DNA from 2 places in the Saccharopolyspora tripterygii genome. Region 2 is predicted to be linked to the other one. Evidence: riboswitches for the same ligand, from Rfam matches in the RefSeq annotation. Region 2 holds a riboswitch; the other holds the start of a gene.
What was found. Region 2 has a riboswitch for glycine ahead of gcvP (aminomethyl-transferring glycine dehydrogenase). Riboswitches for the same ligand answer to the same signal wherever they lie in the genome.
Positions count from the first base shown of each region.

Region 1: another riboswitch for glycine. It lies ahead of gcvH (glycine cleavage system protein GcvH); the one in region 2 lies ahead of gcvP (aminomethyl-transferring glycine dehydrogenase).

Region 1 covers NZ_BAAGZP010000020.1:252,844-262,815, forward strand. The annotation lists gene ACYVF3_RS17100 (ABC transporter ATP-binding protein) at 1-1,618, opposite strand, end outside; gene ACYVF3_RS17105 (ABC transporter permease) at 1,755-2,609, opposite strand; gene ACYVF3_RS17110 (ABC transporter ATP-binding protein) at 2,609-3,592, opposite strand; gene ACYVF3_RS17115 (hypothetical protein) at 3,717-4,232, opposite strand; gene ald (alanine dehydrogenase) at 4,738-5,853, opposite strand; gene ACYVF3_RS17125 (PucR family transcriptional regulator) at 6,040-7,593, opposite strand; glycine riboswitch at 7,705-7,800, shown strand; glycine riboswitch at 7,801-7,897, shown strand; gene gcvH (glycine cleavage system protein GcvH) at 7,950-8,321, shown strand; gene ACYVF3_RS17135 (L-serine ammonia-lyase) at 8,354-9,709, shown strand; gene ACYVF3_RS17140 (MarR family winged helix-turn-helix transcriptional regulator) at 9,863-9,972, shown strand, end outside.
Region 2 covers NZ_BAAGZP010000034.1:56,257-66,228, reverse strand. The annotation lists gene gcvP (aminomethyl-transferring glycine dehydrogenase) at 1-2,152, opposite strand, end outside; glycine riboswitch at 2,317-2,415, opposite strand; gene ACYVF3_RS24135 (MerR family transcriptional regulator) at 2,499-3,071, opposite strand; gene ACYVF3_RS24130 (bifunctional nuclease family protein) at 3,340-3,816, opposite strand; gene garA (glycogen accumulation regulator GarA) at 4,209-4,676, opposite strand; gene gcvH (glycine cleavage system protein GcvH) at 4,794-5,177, opposite strand; gene ACYVF3_RS24115 (CDP-alcohol phosphatidyltransferase family protein) at 5,279-5,974, opposite strand; gene ACYVF3_RS24110 (hypothetical protein) at 6,126-6,344, opposite strand; gene ACYVF3_RS24105 (propionyl-CoA synthetase) at 6,670-8,550, shown strand; gene ACYVF3_RS24100 (TetR/AcrR family transcriptional regulator) at 8,554-9,135, opposite strand; gene ACYVF3_RS24095 (NAD(P)H-binding protein) at 9,255-9,972, shown strand, end outside.

The sequences.
Region 1 (9,972 bases), on a different contig from region 2:
GCAACGTGGTGCGCTGCGCGGTCACCGAACGCAGCGTGTCGTGGATGGCGGCCTCCGTCGCCGGATCGACCGCCGACGTCGCGTCGTCGAGCACCAGAACCCGCGGGTCCGACAGCAAAGCCCTGGCCAGCGCAACGCGTTGGCGTTGACCACCGGAGAGCGTCAGACCGCGCTCACCGACGGTCGTGTCGTACCCGTCCGGGAGGCTGGTGATGAACTCGTGCGCTTCCGCACCCTTGGCCGCGGCAATCACGTCCTCATCGCTGGCGCCGGAACGTCCGTAGGCGATGTTGCCGCGAATCGTGTCGGAGAACAGGAACGCTTCCTCGAAGACCACGCCCACCGCGCTGCGCAGCGAACCCAGCCGCAGATCGCGGATGTCGAAGGTCTCCCCGGTGTCGGCGGAGCAGATCGCGAGCCGGCCCGAGTGCGCGTCGTAGAAGCGGGGCAGCAACAGCGACACCGTGGACTTCCCCGAGCCGGCCGGACCCACCAGCGCGACCGTCTCGCCCGGGCTCACGTGCAGGTCGACTTCCCGCAAGACCGGCTGGTCACGGGTGTAACCGAACCCGACCCCGTCCAGACGGACCTCCAACGGACCTTCTGGCAGCGAACGGGCATCGGGCTTCTCCACGACCTCCGGCTGGGAGTCGGTGAGTTCGTGGATTCGCTCGACCCCGGCCCGCGCCAGCTGGGCTTGGATCACCACGCTGGAGAGCATTCGAGCCGGCCCCGACAGCATCGCCACGTAGCCGGCGAATGCGACGAAGGTTCCCAAGCTCACCTGGCCCTGGAACACCAGCCAGCCGCCCAGACCCAGCACGCCCACCTGGCCTGCCGCGGGCAGCGTCGCCAGGCTCGCCGTGGGCAGGGACGTCATCCGCGCCGCGCGCAGCCGCTCGGCGAACAACCTCCGCGCCCGGGACTCCAGTCGGCCGACCTCGCGCTCCTCCTGGCCGAAGCCCTTGACCACCCGCACGCCGGTGACGGTTTCCTCGACGTGCTGAGCGATATCGGCCGCGCGCTGCTGAGCCGACCACGTGGCGGGGAACAACCTCTTCTTGCTGCGCGCCGTGACCACCGCGATCAACGGCGACACGATCAGCGCCACGAGGGTGAGCAGCGGCGAGAGGAACAGCATCGCTGTGATCGCGAAAACCGCCAGCACGGCAGTCCCGGCCGCCAGCGGCAGCATCGACAGCAACGAGTGCACGAGCTGCAGGTCGCTGATCGAACGGGACACGACCTGCCCGGTGCGCAGGGCGTCCTGCTTGCCTCCGTCCAGGCGCTGCATCGCGGCGAAAACGGCCCGCCGCAGGTCGTGCTGCACGTTGAGGGCCAGTTGTCCGGCGCTGTAGCGGCGGACGAAGGCCGCGCCGAACCGGAAGGCGCCCAGAACCAGCAGCAGGACCACGATCCACCACAGCCGCTCGGTGCTGCGCGCCACGGCGTCGTCGACCGCGAGCTTGGTCAGCAGCGGAACCAGCGCCTCCAACCCCACCGCGGTCACGGAGGCGCCCAACGCCAACACCAGTGCGACCGGGTGGCGCCGACAAGCGGCGAAGAGGCGACGGATCCAGCCGCCGGAGGAACGGCGGGGATTCTCGGAGTCGCTCACCCCGCCAGGTTAGGCGGCGGCACCGACGCCGCAGCACCGCCAATGCTGCGGTGTGACCGGCGCCAACGAGTGAGGAAGGGAACCTTTCTGCCATTTCGCCGACGGCCGGTCTGGCAGAAAGGTTCCCTTCCTCACCTCACGCCACGTCTCGCCGCGTTCCCACGAACCAGCCGCCGGCCACGAACACCGCGGTGTAGCCGAGGAACGTCAACAGGCTCGCCCACCACGGGTGGCCGTAGGTGCCGCCGAAGAACAAGTGCAGGAGTTCGAAGGCCACGCGCGGTGTGTTCGGTTCGTCCGCACCCGCGACAGCGGAGACGAACAGCGGAACGGCCAGGTTGGACACGATGCCGTTGCCCGCCGCGCCCGGCAGGTAGGGACCGAGGCCCGACACCGCGGTGTCGGCCAGGCTGATCGACAGGATGAACTCGACGACGAACTTGTAGACCAGCGGCAGGATGACGACCAGCACGGAGTTGGCGATCAGCGCACCGAACCCGACCCCGAGCAGCGTCCACAGCACCATCGACAGCACGCCCGCGCCGCCCACGCTGAGCCAGCTGCCGAACCCACCGAAGTTGCCCATGTCCTGACCGGTGCCGAGCAGCGCGCCGAGGCTCGCGAACAGGACGTTGGTCAACCCGTAGATGACCCCGCCGCCCGCGTAGACGATCAACTTCGCCCACAGCACGCCGCTGCGCGGGTTGGCGGTCAGGTACGTCGTGGTGATGGTCTTGGCGCGGAACTCGCCTGCGAAGGCCATGGCTCCGAACAGCAGCGCGAAGATCGTTCCGAAGTTCGTCGACAGCGCGACCGCGAGCAAGCCCAGCGGCAGCGAGGCGCTGAGCTCTTCGACCATGTCGATGATCCCGCCGAACGCGGTGCCCAACCAGCCCGCGCCGAATCCCAGCACCACCACGGGGATCAGCAGCGCCCACCACAGGCTCGTGGTGAAGATCTTCCGGTACTCGGCCTTGATCAGCCCGATCATCACATGCCCCCGCCCTCGCCCGGCCGTGCCCACATCTCCGGTGTCGGCGGCGCGTGTTGCGCCAGCCCCGCGAACTGGCCGTGGGTGAGTCGGAAGAACAACTGCTCCAAGTCGACGCGCTCGTCCTGCATCGCGTAGAGCGCGACGCCCGCTTGCAGCGCGAGGTCTGCGACGGTGCGGGAGTCGGCGCCGAGCACGGCCAGCCGCCCGTCGGGGAGGTGCTCCACGCTGTAACCGGCCTCCTGCGCCTTGGCGACCAGCGCTTCCGGGGAATCGGCCTGCACCAGTGCGCGTGATTGCTGCGCGGCGCGGAGCTCTTCGATGTGCCCGTCGTAGACGCACCGGCCTTGGCTGATGATGACCAGCCGGTCCGCGGTGTGCTCGATCTCCCGGAGGAAATGACTGGACATCAGCACGGTCCGGCCGCCCGCGGCGAAGGCGTGCAGGAAGCCCCGCAGCCATGCGATGCCTTCCGGGTCGAGCCCGTTGGCCGGTTCGTCGAGGATCAGGATCTGCGGATCGCCCAGCAGCGCTGTAGCCAGTGCCAGGCGTTGCCGCATGCCCAGCGAGAATCCCCCGGCCTTGCGGTCCGCGGCGGCGGCGAGCCCGACGAGCTCCAACGCGCGGTCGACCTGCCCGTCGGGAACGTCCATGGCAGCCGAGTAGCAGCGCAGGTGGTGGCGCGCTGTGCGGCTGGGATGGAATCCGTGCGCGTCGAGCACGGCGCCGACCACACCACCCGGTTTCGGCAGCCGGCCGAACGGCAGGCCGTTGATGGTGGCGGTGCCCGAGGTAGGGGTGATCAGGCCGAGGATCATGCGCAGCGCGGTGGTCTTCCCCGCCCCGTTGGGGCCGAGGAAACCGGTGACGGCACCGGGCTGCACCGTGAAGCTGAGGTCCTGCACCGCGTGCACGGGACCGAATCTCTTGTTCAGTCCTTGCACGTGGATGCGGCCGCTGCCGTCGTGCACACGCCCTCCCACGTCCGGTCACCCGTCAGTGTGCCAACCCTGATGGCCCCCATCCTGCCGGACAGGTCGACCTGCGAGGGCGCGGCGTCGTGGCCGGAGCTGAAGGCGGGAACCGGACGTGGGCGAGTTCGGCAGGTCAGGCGCGTTCGACGACCGCTGCGCGGTAGGTCTTGCCGTGCTCGGCTTCTGGTTGTTCGGCCAGCGGCGGCGGGCTCGGGGGAACGGTCGTGAGGTCGGGGCGGATGAACTCGTCGGTGTCCCAGTCGGACGGTCCGGGACCGGTGGCGGACACGATCGGCTGGCTGATCACGGCGACGGGTTCGGAGGTGCGCGGAGCGTGGGTGCGCAGCGTCTGGCGGCGAAGTCCGCCCCTGCGCCCCGGAAAACCGGATAGCTCGGTGATCAACTGCTGGTGCGCCGCCTGCCACACCTTGCAGGGCCAGGGGCGGCGGCGGAGCGTGCCCCGGCAGGACGGGCAACGTCCACCGGAGTCCGGCTCGTGGTCGTCTAACAGCGTTTTGAGGGCTTCGGTAAAGCGATAGAGCTCCGTCCGGGCAATCGGTAGCAGCACTTCGGGAGCGTCTTCGCCCACTGCTCGGTCCAGGGCGTCGAGCCGGTCGAGAACAGCCTTGCGCAGTGCCGTGTCCGTCACGTTTATCTCCCACCCGTCAGCGCGTTTTCGTGCATCGGAGTTTCCGGCGGACGGCAGCAGATGATCAGTCACCCGTCGTTACTCCGATGGGTGACATCGGCATCGAGAGTTCACGCCTGCACGGCCACTCGACCAGACTCACCCCATCGAGTGGTTATCGATTCGGCTGGAAATTGGCGGCGAAGCTCTCGCTCACGTCGTCGGCAAACCGGCGATCTTGGCCTACACTGAGAGTGGCGGCCTGCTCCCGGTGACCCCCAGGCTGGTTGAGCGGGCCGCCCCTATTCGCCGTTTTGAGCGCCTTTCCCATTCTCGGGCATGTCGGGTTTATTCGCATTCTCGCTAAAGTTGGGAATCAACCAATTCGAATTCAACCCGGTGCAAATTCCCAGGCCTGACGCTGCGGCCTCGTGCGCAGGGGAACCTTCCTGTCATCGGGAGAAAAGCGGGCTGCGAGGAAGGGAGCCTTCCTCGCAGCCCGTGGCGCGAACAACCCGGGAACGAATCAACCCAGGACGTCGCCCAGCGGCAGAGGAGTGCGGCCGTGGGCCTCGGCGACGGCCCGGTTGACCAGCTTCCCGTCGTGGGTGTTGAGACCGCCGGCCAGAGCCGCATCCGCGCGGCAGGCGCGCTGCCAGCCGGCATCGGCGATGCGCAGCACGTAGGGGAGGGTCACGTTGGTCAGCGCGTGCGTGGAAGTGGTGGGCACCGCGCCGGGCATGTTCGCCACGCAGTAGAAGACCGAGTCGTGGACCTGGTAGGTGGGCTCGTCGTGCGTGGTCGGACGGGAATCGGCGAAGCACCCGCCCTGGTCGATGGCGATGTCGACCAGCACGCTGCCCGCCTTCATCTCCGAGACCAGGTGGTTGGACACGAGCTTCGGGGCCTTGGCTCCAGCGATCAGCACGGCGCCGATCACCAGGTCCGCCGAGCGAACGGCCTGCTCGACCGCGTAGCGGTTCGAGGCCACCGTGCGGATCTGACCGTGGAAGTCCCGGTCGATCTCGCGCAGCTTGTCGACGTTGGTGTCCAGCAGCTCTACATCAGCACCCATTCCCAGGGCCACGCGAGCCGCGTTGAGGCCGGCGACGCCGCCGCCGATCACCACCACGCGTGCCGGGTGAACTCCCGGCACTCCGCCCGGCAGCACGCCGCGACCACCGCTGGGGCGCATCAACGAATGCGCGCCCACCAGCGGCGCCAGACGCCCGGCGACCTCGCTCATGGGGGCCAGCAGCGGCAGCCCGCCGCCTTCGGTCTGGACCGTCTCGTAGGCGATGCCGGTGATGCCCGATGCCAGCATCGCGTCGGTCAGGTCAGCCGACGCGGCCAGGTGCAGGTAGGTGAACAGCACCTGATCCCCGCGCAGGCGCGGGTACTCCTGCGCGATCGGCTCCTTGACCTTCAGCACGAGGTCGCCTTCGGCCCACACGTCGTCGGCGGTGGCCAGCACCTTCGCGCCTGAAGCGAGGAAGTCCTCGTCCGGGATGGATGAGCCCGCACCCGCACCTGCCTCGACGAACACGTCGTGACCGCGGGCCGTCAGCTCGTGCACACCGGCCGGGGTGATCGCGACCCGGTACTCGTTGTTCTTGATCTCGCGAGGCACTGCGATCTTCACGGTGGGGTCCTTTCGTCGTGTGAGAACAACGATCGGACGACGTGACGCACGGCGCATCATTTCCACAGCATGAGATGAGGCGGGGGTGTTTGTTCTGCCAGCACAACGTCCGTGCGTGCGGGCGGACTGGGGCAGGAGTGGCAGATCGGTTCCCATGCTCGCGACCGCGACGGTTCGCTCACCGGCTCACCCGTGCTGCGCCCACCTCTCGGTCAGCAGCTGGACCAGCAGGGCCGACCGGACGTCCGGGTCGTCGAGGTCGACGTCGACCAGCTGCCCGATCCGCTTCATCCGGTACCGGAAGGTGTTCGGGTGCACCTGGAGCTCGCGGCCGGCTTGGCGGGGGTCGCCGGGATACCGCAGCCACGCGTGCAAGGTCGCTTGGTACTCGGTGCCCTGCGCGCGATCGTGGCCGCGCAGCACCGTCAAGGGTCCCAACGTCGCGGCGCCCGCATCAGCGGCGGCCCCGGCCATCCGACTGAGGACCAGCAGGTGCCACAACTCCTCGTAGATCGCGACCCGTTGCTGCACCAATCCAGTGCGCAGGAGGCCGATCAGCTCATCGGCTTGGGCTCGGGACTGCGGCACGTCGGTGACCGGCACGGAGGTTCCCACGGCTACGAGCGGGCGAGGGGAAAGATCGTGGGAGGTCAACGCCTGACGCAGCTCCGGCCAACCGCCGCCGCGCGCCCGGTCGGGCACCAGCGCGTACAGCACGGTGCCGACCTCCGTGACCAGCGGTCGCCGCCCGATCCCGCGCGTGATCCACTCCCACATCGCCAGCCGCTGCCCCTCCGCCGGTTCTTCGGAGGCGGCCATCTCGATGGCGATCACGCGGTGCTCCTCGTGGGGGACCGCCAGTTCGTTGGCTGCGGCACGCCAGCCCTCGCTGCCGTCGAGCACCAACCGCACCTGCTCGGCCGATCGTCGCCGCTGCACGTCGGCGACCGCCCGCCAGCGCAGCAGCTGCAGCGCCACCAGCGGTGCGGTGTCGGCGAACGCGGTCGCGCGTTCCTCCGAGACGGGGCCGGGCACCACCGCCCACATCGAGCCCAGCAGCTCGCCGCCCATCCGGATCGGCATCACCAGGCGCGGCAGCGTCCCGTCCTGCTGAGCGGGCACGAAGATCGCCGAGCTGCCCTTGGTGAGCTGGCGGAACGTGCCGCGGGCGCGGAACTTCGCGAGCACGTCGTCCGGCTGCTTGCGGCCCATGATCGTGGAGATCCGCGCCGGATCGGTCAGGTCTTGCCGGGCCGAGTAAGCCAGCACCTGCGAATGGGCGTCCTCGACGGTCACCGGCGCGTCCACGACGTCGGCGACCGCGTCGGCTAGGCGGAACAGGTCCGCGACGCCGCCCCCGCTCTCCTCCGCCTGCCTGATCCCGCCTGCCAAGGCCGCGCGGATCAACCACACCAGCTGCGCCCAAGCGGTGCCGGGGCGAACCTCCACGAGGGCGACATCAGCGGTGCGCACGGCCTCCACAACAGCGCTCTGCACCGACACGGGCGGCTTGAGCAACACCGCGGCCGCGCCCTGCTCGCCGCAATCGCGCACCAAGCGCATCGCCTGCTCGGCGTCGTTGACACCCACCCCCAGCACGAGGTCACCGCCTGCGGCGGTCGTGGGCTGATCCGGTTCGGCGATGACCACGTCGCCGGCGATCGTGTTGGGCTCCGGGCTGAACACCGTGCGCAACAGGGCCGGGCCCACCCGCTCCACCAGTGCCCGGATGTCGAGCATCGAAGGGGCCTCCTCGAGGCAAGGACGTGCCGGCAGAGATCACATGTGCATTGACAGTCTCGCTGGCCCGTTTATCGTTGCTGAGCAAATCGACAATCGCATACCGGCCATCGACCCCGTGCGGGAGAGACTCTGCCAGCAGTGCAGGGCGCCGAAGGAGCAACACTCCCCAGCAAACTCTCAGGCACCCATGACCGCTCGGGCGAGGCGACTCTGGAAAGCGCTCGTCGACGTCGACGAAGCCACCCACGGTGCAAGCCGCTCCGGCGGCGAAGCTCTCAGGTTCCGCAACAGAGGGGGAGGCCCAGCCGAAACCGGGGCGCAACGGCCCCTCCAACAGCTACGGAGCCTCCCTCATGTCGCTGCCCGCGAACCTGTCCTACACCGAAGAGCACGAGTGGATCGAGGACCGGGGCGAGATCGTTCGCATCGGCATCACCGAGCACGCCGCCAGTGCCCTCGGTGACATCGTCTTCGTGCAGCTCCCCGACACCGGCGACAAGATCGAATCCGGTCAGGCCTGTGGTGAGCTCGAATCCACCAAGTCCGTCAGCGACCTGTTCGCGCCCGTCACCGGCGAGGTCGTGACCATCAACGAGTCCGCTGTGGACGACCCCGCCGTGGTCAACTCCGACCCCTACGGCGAAGGCTGGCTGATCGAGGTGCGGGTCAGCGAGACCGGTGCGACCCTCACGGCCCAGCAATACGCCGAGTTGATCAACGAGTAGCCCGGGGAACCCGGAACGAGGCGAGGCGATCAATGACGATCGGTGTCTTCGACCTGTTCTCGGTGGGGATCGGCCCGTCCAGCTCGCACACGGTGGGACCGATGCGCGCAGCGCAGCGGTTCACCGAGAGGCTGCGCGAGAACGGGTCGATCTTCAAGGTCAACAGGGTCAAAGCGGAGTTGTTCGGGTCCCTTGGCGCGACCGGTCATGGTCACGGCAGCCCGAACGCGGTCCTTCTCGGTCTGGAAGGGCATCGCCCGGAGTCGGTGGATCCGGTGGCGGGTGCGCAACGGGTCGGCGAGATCGAGGGGAGTGGTCTGCTGCGGCTCGGCGGAGACCACGTGCTGCCCTTCGACAGCGCGCGAGACCTGGTGCTGCACCGGCGCAAGTCGCTGCCGGAACACCCCAACGGCCTGCGGTTCACCGCCACCGGCAACGACGGCGGCGAGCTGGATTCTGCCGTCTACTACTCCGTGGGCGGTGGCTTCGTCGTCGACGAGGGCGCGGTCGGTGCGGACCGCGTCAAAGCGGATGAGACAGCGGTTCCCATTCCCTTCAACACCGGGGCCGAGCTGCTGTTGCGCTGCGAGGAAGCCAACCTGCCGATCAGCGGCGTGATGCTGGCCAACGAGTTGTCGTGGCGCGAGGAATCCGCGGTGCGGGCGGGCCTGCTGGACATCTGGCGGGTCATGCGGGAATGCGTCGACAACGGATGCGGCAACACCGGCGAGCTGCCCGGTGGTCTGAAGGTGCGACGGCGTGCGGCGGAGTTGGCCGCGGCGCTGACCGATCAGGACGACCCGATGGAATGGGTCACCCTGTTCGCGCTGGCGGTCAACGAGGAGAACGCGGCAGGCGGTCGCGTGGTGACCGCACCGACCAACGGTGCGGCGGGCATCGTGCCAGCGGTGCTGCACTACTACGCGCGGTTCGTTCCCGGAGCCGACGAGGACGGCGTGGTGCGCTTCATGCTCACGGCCGGGGCGATCGGCGTTCTGTTCAAGGAGAACGCATCCATCTCCGGAGCCGAGGTGGGCTGCCAGGGTGAAGTCGGCTCAGCGTGCTCGATGGCCGCAGCGGGTCTGGCCGAGGTCCTCGGCGGCACGCCGAGCCAGGTGGAGAACGCCGCGGAGATCGCGATGGAGCACAACCTGGGGCTCACCTGCGATCCGATCGGCGGGCTGGTGCAGATCCCGTGCATCGAGCGCAACGCCGTGGCTTCGGTCAAGGCGATCACCGCTGCCCGGATGGCGCTTCGCGGCAACGGCACGCACTTCGTGTCCTTGGACAAGGTTATGAAGACGATGCGGGAGACCGGCCGCGACATGAAGGTCAAGTACAAGGAGACCGCGCGCGGCGGCTTGGCCGTCAACGTCATCGAGTGCTGAGGACGCCCGGGGTGAGGATGGGAACCTTCCTGTCACCACCTCGGGCCTCTTCGTAGCTGTGACCTGCGCGGTTCATCTTCCCGACGTCTTCCAAGGGAACAGTTGTGGCCAATTAGGTTGTGCACAACTTAGTTGTGCACTACCGTTTCCGGTGTGACGACGGAATCGGGATCGACGCTGGACCGGCTGCTCTGCTTCGCGCTGCACAGCGCGTCGCGGGCCTTCACCAACCTCTACCGGCCGTTCCTCGACGAGATCGGCCT
Region 2 (9,972 bases):
CGTGCGGGATGCAGAACGTCTTGTGCAGGTTCAGGTGCGAGACGTCCGAGCCGAACTTGCCCATCCGGGCGAGGCCGATCAGCGCGTTGAGGTTCGCGCCGTCGACGTAGACCTGGCCGCCCGCGTCGTGCACCAGCCCGCAGACCTCGCGCACGGTGTCCTCGTAGACGCCGTGAGTCGACGGGTAGGTGATCATGATCGCGGCGAGGTCCTGCGCGTGCTTCTCGGTGAGCTCGCGCAGGTGGTCCATCTCGACGTTGCCGGCCTCGTCGCAGCGGACCACGACCACGCGCATGCCCGCCATGACCGCGCTGGCCGCGTTGGTGCCGTGCGCGCTCGCCGGGATGAGGCAGACCTCGCGATCGGTCTCACCACGGCTGTGGTGGTAGGCGCGGATGGCCAGTAGACCCGCGAACTCGCCCTGGCTGCCCGCGTTGGGCTGCAGGCTGACCGCGTCGTAACCGGTGACCTCCGCCAGCCATTCCTGCAGGTCGGAAACCACCTTGAGCAGTCCCTCGGCGTCCTGGGCGGGCGCGAAGGGGTGCAGCGAGGAGAACTCGGGCCAGGTGATCGGCTCCATCTCGGCGGTCGCGTTGAGCTTCATCGTGCAGGAACCCAGCGGGATCATGCTGCGGTCCAGCGCGATGTCCTTGTCCGAGAGCTGCCGCAGGTAGCGCAGCAGCGAGGTCTCCGAGCGGTGCGTGCGGAACACCGGGTGCGTCAGGTACTCCGAGGTGCGCGCCAGGGCCGAGGGCAGCGCGTCTGCGGTCTCGGCGTCGAGCGCGTCGACCTCGCCCGCGCTGACGCCGAAGGCCTCCCACACCGCGGCCAGGTGGGCGCGGGTGGTGGTTTCGTCGCAGCTGATGCCCACGTGGTCGGAGTCCACCCGGCGCAGGTTGATGCCGCCGCGGCGGGCCGCCGCCAGCACCTCGTCGGCCCGACCCGGAACCTTGGCGAGCACGGTGTCGAAGAACTCGCCGTGCACGACCTCCACGCCGCCCCGGCGCAGCTGCTCGGCGAGCACGCTGGCCATCCGGTGCGCGCGGGTCGCGATCGCCTTCAGCCCGTCCGGACCGTGGTAGACCGCGTACATGGACGCCACGACCGCCAGCAGGACCTGCGCGGTGCAGATGTTGCTGGTGGCCTTCTCGCGGCGGATGTGCTGCTCGCGGGTCTGCAGCGCGAGCCGGTAGGCCTGGTTGCCCTCGGTGTCGACGCTGACGCCGACCAGACGGCCGGGCAGCTGCCGCTCCAGGCCCTTAGCCACGGCCATGAACCCGGCGTGCGGGCCGCCGAAGCCCATCGGGACGCCGAAGCGCTGGGTGCTGCCCACGACCACGTCGGCGCCGAGATCGCCGGGCGAGCGCAGCAGCGTCAGCGCCAGCAGGTCGGAGGTCACCACGACCTTCGCGCCCCGCTCGTGGATCTGCGCGATCAGCGCCTCGGGGTCGTGCACGGCGCCGGACGCGCTCGGGTAGGACAGCAGCGCGCCGAAGAACTCGCCCTCGGGCAGCTCACCGGAGCTCAGGTCGGCCACCACGATCTCGATGCCCAGCGGCTCCGCGCGGGTCTCGATGACGGCGATGGTCTGCGGCAGCGTGTCGGCGTCGACCAGGAACCGCGGCGACTTGGACTTGCCCGCGCGCCGCACCAGGGTCATGCCCTCGGCCGCCGCCGTCGCCTCGTCCAGCATCGAGGCGTTGGAGACCTGCATCCCGGCGAGGTCGGCGACCATGGTCTGGAAGTTCAGCAGCGCTTCGAGCCGGCCCTGCGAGATCTCCGGCTGGTAGGGCGTGTAGGCGGTGTACCAGGCCGGGCTCTCCAGCACGTTGCGCAGGATCACCGGCGGCGTGACCGTGCCGTAGTAGCCCAGGCCGATCATCTCGGTGTGCGGGCTGCAGCGGCCGGCGAGCTCGCGCAGCTCGGCGAGCGCCTCGGTCTCGGTGGCGGGCTCCGGCAGCGCCAGCTGCAGGTCACCCTCGCGAATGGTGTCCGGGACGGCCTTCTGACCCAGTTCCTCCAGGGAGCCGACGCCGATGACGTCGAGCATGCGGGCCAGTTCGGCGGGCATCGGCCCGACGTGGCGGTCAGCGAACGGCCTGCCGTGCTCCAGCGCGGCCAGAGGAATGCGGTCGTGCGTCGCGTCGGTCATCGCCAAAACCTCAATCTTCGCGGCGAACAAAAGGGCGGCAGCGGTTGCTGCTCTCCCCCTCTGTCACTGTTCGCGCTACGAACGCCTGAGAGCTTCACCCGGCGGGACCGGGCTTGCACCGTCGGCGGGGCCCACCTGGAGGTGTGCCCTCTTTCCAGAGGTATCTCGCCCGTGCGGTCCATGTGGCCTGAGAGGTTGTCGGGGAGAGTTGCTCCTTCGGCGCCGGTCCCTCAACCAGGACCGGACTCTCCCGCACGGGGTCGACGATGGCGCTCAGAGTACCCGATCAACAAGGTCTATCGAGCCATCAATGTCGCCTACCGCACACATGGCGGCCGGCGGTCGTTCAGCCGGTCTCCGCCTGGCGGTCGCGGCGGCGGGCCGCGAGCTCGTCGTTGATCGCCGACTCGATGTTGACGCCACCGTCGGCGCGCTCGGCCGGGAACTCGTGGATGGTTCCGCTGATCTCGCGCATCGCACCGCTGACCGCGATGCCGAACACGCCCTGGCCGCCCTGGAGCAGATCGACCACCTCCTCGGCGGAGGTGCACTCGTAGACCGTGGTGCCGTCGCTGAACAGCGTCAGCTTCGCCAGGTCCGACACGCCGCGCTTGCGCAGGTGCTCCACCGCGACCCGGATGTTGTGCAGCGAGACCCCGGTGTCGAGCAGGCGCTTGACGACCTTGAGCACCAGGATGTCCTTGAACGAGTACAGCCGCTGCGAGCCGGAGCCCGCCGCTCCTCGTATGGACGGGCCGACCAGCTTGGTGCGGGCCCAGTAGTCCAGTTGCCGGTAGGTGATGCCCGCGATCTGGCAGGCCGCCGGCCCGCGGTAACCGACCAGCTCGTCCGGGGCAGAGGCGTCGGGGAACAGCTCACCCTGCTCCGCAGCATCCGAACTTGCTGCTTCCTCCACCACGCCTGCCTCCCCTCGTCCGGCCCGAAGCCGACGACGACGATCACCAGCGCCCGGACCGTTGGCGATCCGGGGCCGCGAAGCCGTGTACCGGCTGAATCACACCGGGGCAATTCGCGTACGTCCGAAGGTATGCCCGCTCAGCAGGCGGGTCAACGCGACGCGCGGACCGCGCGCGCTCTCGATCCCGGTGCGACGGATCCGGCCCCCGGGTGCTGTGAGCAACCGGGGGCCGGAGTGGTCTGTTCAGCGCAGGAGTCCGCCGCGGGGCTCAGGTGTCGGCACCGCGGAAGTCCTCCGGCGAGACGGAGTCGAGGAACTCGCGGAACTTCTCGACCTCGTCCTCCTGCTCGTCCGGGATGATCAGTCCCGCCTCCTCGAGAACGGATTCGTCGGCGTGGATCGGCACTCCGATGCGCAAGGCCAGCGCCACCGAATCGCTCGGCCGCGCGGACACCCGCACGTCCCCGTCGAACACAAGCTCGGCGAAGAAGGTGCCCTCCTGCAGGTCGGTGATCCGCACCTGCTCCAGGTCACGCCCCAGGGCTCCGATGACGTCCTTGAGCAGGTCGTGGGTGAGCGGCCGCTGCGGCCGCACGCCCTGCTGCTCCAGCGCGATCGCGGTGGCCTCGACCGACCCGATCCAGATCGGCAGGTAGCGCTCACCATCGGACTCGCGCAACAGCAGGATCGGCTGGTTGGCTGGTAGTTCAACTCGCACGCCGACGACGCGCATCTCACTGCTCATCGTCACATCGCCTCCTCCAGCGCGCCGTAGCGTGACATCCCCGTCGAGGGTCCCGCACCGACGCCTCCGACGCTACCCGCGATACGGCGGACACGCCCTTCCATCGGCGGTCCGAGCGGACCACCACCATCGCGGTCGTTGAAGTCGGGGCCCACGGCCCGGACCGCTGGCGAGCTCGTCGTTGAGCATTACCAGCACGATACACCGCGCAGAGCCTCGCCGAAGTCGTCGGAAGGCCCTGCTGCGCGGTGAAAACCGCTCGTGGCCCCGGGAAATTCCCGGCCGGGAGGAGCGCCTCCGCACGCAGGCGGCGCAGCTGCCTCATGCGTCAGCGGGGCGACGCCTCACGGCGCCGCCCCGCTGACGGGTGTGAAAAGCCCGGTTCGACGGCCTCAGCGGCCGCCCTGGCCCCCATCGATCGGCCCGGTCAGGAACACCAGGCGGAACTTCCCGATCTGGACCTCGTCGCCGTTGGCCAGCACCGAGGTGTCCACCGGTTCCCGGTTCACGTAGGTGCCGTTGAGGCTGCCCACGTCGACCACCACGAAGTCGTTGCCCTCGCGGCGGAACTCGGCGTGCCGCCGGGAAACCGTCACGTCATCCAGGAAGATGTCGCTGTCCGGGTGCCGGCCTGCGCTGGTGGTCTCCCGGTCGAGCAGGAACCGCGAGCCCGCGTTCGGGCCGCGCTTGACCACCAGCAGGGCGGAACCTGCCGGCAGCGCATCGACCCCGGATGCGGAGGCGGGTTCCGGGGCCGCGCTCTCGGTGCTCTCCTGCTCCGAGAGGAAGGGCCGGAAGACCGAGGTGGTCTCCGGTGACTGCTCCGGCGGAACGTCGCCGAAGCCGCTGTTTTGGCTCACCTGAGCTCTCCCTTACGCGGATAGATCGTGCCAAGTATGCGCCCAAGGTACCGTGCCTGGACAGCCTCGGAACCAGCGACTCCCGTCATCGTCCCACGACGCGGCCGGTCCAGACGATCATCCCTGGTCGATCAGGTTCTGGTAACCCTCGGCGTCGAGCAGACCGGCCAGCTGGTCCGGGTCGGCGAGCCGGACCTCCACCATCCAGCCCTCCCCCGCGGCGTCCGAGTTGACCAACTCCGGCTGGTCCTCCAGCGCGGGGTTGCCTGCCGTGACCTCACCGGTCACCGGGGCGTAGAGGTCGGAGACGCTCTTGGTCGACTCCACCTCGCCCATCGACTCCCCCGCGGCGACCTGCTGCCCCACGTCGGGGAGCTGCACGAACACCACGTCGCCGAGCTGCTGCTGGGCGTAGTCGGTGATGCCGATGCGCACCGTGTCCTCGCTGATGCGCTGGACCCATTCGTGCTCTTCGGTGTACTTGATCTCCGGGGCCGCCACGGTGGTCCCGCCTTTCGTCCGCTGTGTGCAAGATGCCGAGTGATCGGCGCGGCGAGCGTATTCACCGGCCGCCGAAAGCCGCAAGACGACGCGCAGCGCGATCAGGTGCGTGCGCGGGTCCCGCGCACGGCGGCGATGACCTGGGCCAGGTAGAGCACGCCCGCCCACAGGTACAGCGCGCCGCCCCAGGCGGTGAAGGCGTAGGCGATCGGGCGCACCACGTCGGCCCCGGTGAAGTCGTCCTGCACCAGCAGGAGCAGGGGGAACGCGTACATCAGGCAGAAGGTGGCGGCCTTGCCCAGGTAGTGCACCTCGGGCGGCTCGTAGCCGTGCCAGCGCAGCACGGGCAGGCACAGCGTGAGCACGACGTCGCGGACCACGAGGGCGACGGCCATCCACCACGGGATGACGTCGCGCAGCACGAAGGCGATCAGGGTGGCCACGATGTAGAGCCGGTCGGCGGCGGGGTCGAGGAGTTCGCCGATGCGGCTGTACTGGTTGAGCCAGCGGGCGAGCTTGCCGTCGAGCCAGTCGGTGGCGCCGCTGATCACCAGGACCAGCAGGGCGAGCAGGTCGGCTTGCGGTCCGAGCAGCAGCCAGAGGAACACCGGCACGCCGGCCAGGCGGATCACGCTGAGCAGGTTCGGCAGCGTCCACCACGGGTCGGCCCAGACGTCGCGGGCGACCTCGCGGATCCGGTCCAGGCCCGGATCTCCCGGCCCCGGGTGGTCCAGCTCGCCCTCGGCCCGCGGCCCGCTCGTGGTGTTTTCCGTGGTGCGCTCGGCGTCCTGCACCACGAGCCTCCCCTGAATGGTTGTGCGCACGGCCCCGCAACGGGTGCACACCTGTGCATCCTGACCGGATCAGGGTCTCATATCGCCAGCGCAACCCACTTGGCGGCCAGCCGGAGCCGGGACACCCTGCGCCGCAGGAAGACACACGTGCGGCTCAGCCGCGAGTGCGGCTCCACCCCCGGCGGCACAACTCGGCATCGGTCAGGAACCGGGCTCGGCCGCGATCGTCCACGCCCGCCCAGCGGGCGCCCGCGGTTCCCTCTCGGACGTAGGAGTGGCCGCCGCTCCAGACCACGCTGCACGGCGCGGTGGGAAGGTCGTTCGGCTCTTCGACGGTCGCCAGTGCCCTGGGAGGCTGTGCCGGTTCCATCATGCTCATATTTCGTAGCACCTCCGATTCATTTGTCGGCGCGGGACACCTGGGTGTTAGCCCGGCCATCGGCTCGACACCGAGTGTGGGGCCTGGAAGTCGTGCCAGCGCGCCGGAAACGCACCCGCTGCGCCCAGCGGCGGCGCGGCGTCGCCGAATGCGCATGCGGATGCAGCGCGACCGAACTCCCGCTGACCGGTCCGGCCGAACGCGTTCGCTCATGACGAACGCGTTCGGCCCAGGACGGCCGCGGGCAGCTCTGGCGCGAAGATCGGATCTGGGGTACGACACAGGCGTTGTCACAGCGGACGCGGGAGGTAGTCGGTCGATGGGTGAGTACGCGGAGAACTACCAGCGGAGCCTGACCGACCGCGAGGGTTTCTGGCTCGACGCGGCGCGCGCGATCGACTGGGACCGCGAGCCGACCCGGGCGCTGGACGACTCCGCCGCCCCGATGTACCGGTGGTTCCCGGACGGCGAGCTCAACACCTGCTTCAACGCGCTGGACCGGCACGTGCGCGACGGCCGGGGCGAGCAGCCCGCGCTGATCTGGGACTCGGCGATGTCCGGTGTCGTGCGGACCTGGACCTACCGGGAGCTGCTGGACCGGGTCGCCCGCTTCGCGGGTGCGCTGCGGGCGCAGGGCGTGAACAAGGGCGACCGGGTCGTGCTCTACCTGCCGATGATCCCCGAGGCCGCGGTCGCGATGCTGGCGTGCGCGCGGATCGGGGCCGTGCACTCGGTGGTCTTCGGCGGCTTCGCGCCCAAGGAGCTCGCGGCCCGCATCGACGACGCGCTGCCCACCGTCATCGTGGCGGCGTCCTGCGGCCTGGAGCCCAACCGGGTCGTGGAGTACAAGCCGATCGTCGACGAAGCGCTGAGCCAGACCGAGCACCAGCCCGGCAAGGTCATCGTGTTCCAGCGCGAGCAGGCGCGAGCCGAGCTCGGCCCGCGCGATGTCGACTGGGAGGACGCGGTGGCCTCGGCCGAGCCGGCCGACTGCGTCCCGGTGGCGGCCACCGACCCGCTCTACGTCCTCTACACCTCGGGGACCACGGGCAAGCCCAAGGGCGTGGTGCGCGACAACGGCGGGCACGCGGTGGCGCTGCGGTGGTCGATGACCAACATCTACGACATCTCACCCGGCGAGGTCTTCTGGACCGCCTCCGACGTGGGCTGGGTGGTCGGCCACTCCTACATCGTCTACGCGCCGCTGCTGACCGGGGCGACGACGGTGGTCTACGAGGGCAAGCCGGTGGGAACCCCGGACGCGGGCGCGTTCTGGCGGGTCATCGCGCAGCACCGGGCCAAGGCGCTGTTCACCGCGCCGACGGCGCTGCGCGCGATCAAGCGCGTCGACCCGGACGGCGCGCAGCTCGCCGAGCACGACATCTCCTGCCTGGAAACGCTGTTCCTGGCCGGTGAGCGGCTGGATCCGGAGACCTACCACTGGGCGGCCGAGAAGCTGGGCGTGCCGGTGATCGACCACTGGTGGCAGACGGAGACGGGCTGGCCGATCTGCGCGAACCTGCGCGGGCTGGAACCGATGCCGGTCAAGCCGGGTTCGCCGACGGTGCCGGTACCGGGCTACGAGATCGAGGTGCTGGACCAGGCGGGCAACCCGCTGCCTCCCGAGACCGACGGGGCGATCTGCCTGAAGCTGCCGCTGCCGCCGGGCACGCTGCCGACGTTGTGGGGCGACGACGCGCGTTTCCACGAGTCGTACCTGTCGCGCTACGAGGGCTACTACCTCACCGGCGACAACGGCTACGTCGACGCCGACGGGTACGTGTTCGTCATGGGCCGCACCGACGACGTGATCAACGTGGCGGGTCACCGGTTGTCGACGGGGTCGATGGAGGCGGTGCTGGCGGCGCATCCCGCGGTGGCCGAGTGCGCGGTGATCGGCGTTCGCGACGAGCTCAAAGGCCAAGTGCCGCGCGGGTTCGTGGTGCTCAAGTCCGGTGTGGACATCGCACCCGAGACGCTGCGCGACGAACTGGTGGCTGCGGTGCGCGACCAGATCGGCCCGGTGGCGGCGTTCCGCGACGTCTCCGTCGTCGACGGGCTGCCCAAGACCCGCTCGGGCAAGATCCTCCGCAAGTCGATGCGCGAGATCGCCGATCGCGGCGACACGAACGTGCCCTCCACCATCGAGGACCCCTCGGTGCTCGACACCCTGCGCCCGTCGCTGCGCGGCGAGGGCTGACCCCTACCGCCTGCGGATCCCGTCGAGGAGGAAGGCGGTGCGGCGGTCGTAGTCCTCCCGGCGGGGACGAGGACCGTGCTTGAGCGCGAGCGCGTTGTCGTGCACGAGCGCGCGCAGGTCGTCCGCGGTGAACTCCGCGCGCACCGCGCCCGAGACGCGGCCCGACGCGATGAGCTCGTCGTTGATCTCGCTCCCGATCCGGCAGATCTCCACCAGGCTCTGCGCCTCGGGGTACACCTGCAGCAGGGCGTCATTGGCGGCGGGCTGGCGGTGCTGGAGATCGCGGATCGCGGTGAGGTAGTGCGCGACCCGCTCCCAGGGATCGTCGATGGCGCGCGTGCGGTCGATGATGTCGCGCAGCTCGACGGAGACGACCTCTTCGATGACGGCGTCGATGAGGCCGATCCGCCCGCCGAACCGGTTGAAGATCGTCGCCTTGCTCACGCCTGCCGCCTGGGCGACCTCCTCCAGCGGCACGGTGAGGCCCCGCCCCTGGAAGGCGTCGATCGCGGCGCGCCGGATCTGGTCGGCGTTGCGCCGGGCGTCGGCGCGCAGCCGTGGTGTTGAAGGCGCTCCACCGCTCATCCCAGCACCGTCCCTCGCCGTCGCGACCCCAAGTTGACTCGGTCGGTCATCTTACCTACGGTCGCGACCAGAACGAAAGTGACCCAGTTGGTCAACTTAGCGAGCGGAAGGGCAGGACCATGATCGTCGTCACCGGTGCCACCGGGGGGTTGGGCGGCGCGACCGTCGAACACCTCCTCCAGCGCCTGCCCGCCGAGCGGGTCGGCGTCAGCGTCCGCGACCCCCGCAGAGCCGGTCACCTCGCCGACCGCGGAGTGCGCGTGCGGCGGGGCTCCTACGAGGAACCCGCCTCACTGCGGGACTCGTTCGAGGGTGCGGACCAGGTGCTGCTGGTGTCCGGCAACGACCCGACGGCCGATCTCGTCGAGCTGCACGGCAACGCGATCGAGGCCGCCGTCGCCGCCGGCGTCCAGCGGGTGATCTACACCGGCCAGCACGCCGCCACCCCGGACAACCCCTACCCGGCGTCGCAGATCCACGTCGCCACCGAGGCCATGCTCGCCGACTCCGGGCTCGCCTGGACGTCCCTGCGCAACGCCGCTTACGGCCCGCTGGACGTGGTGCTGGGCCCGTGGTCGCAGACCGGGGAGGTCGCTCAGCCCGCCGACGGCCCGGTGCCCTACACCGACCGCGCGGACATCGCGGAGGCGACGGCAGCCGTGCTGGCCGGCGAACACCACCGCGACGGGCCGGTCACGCTCACCGCTGCGACCGCCGTCACCTTGGGCGATCTCGCCGAGATCACCTCCGAGCTCACCGGTCGCGCCGTCGAGCGCGTCGTGGTGGACGACGAGCAGTGGATCGCCGACGAGGTCGCGAACGGCACGCCGCCGGAGG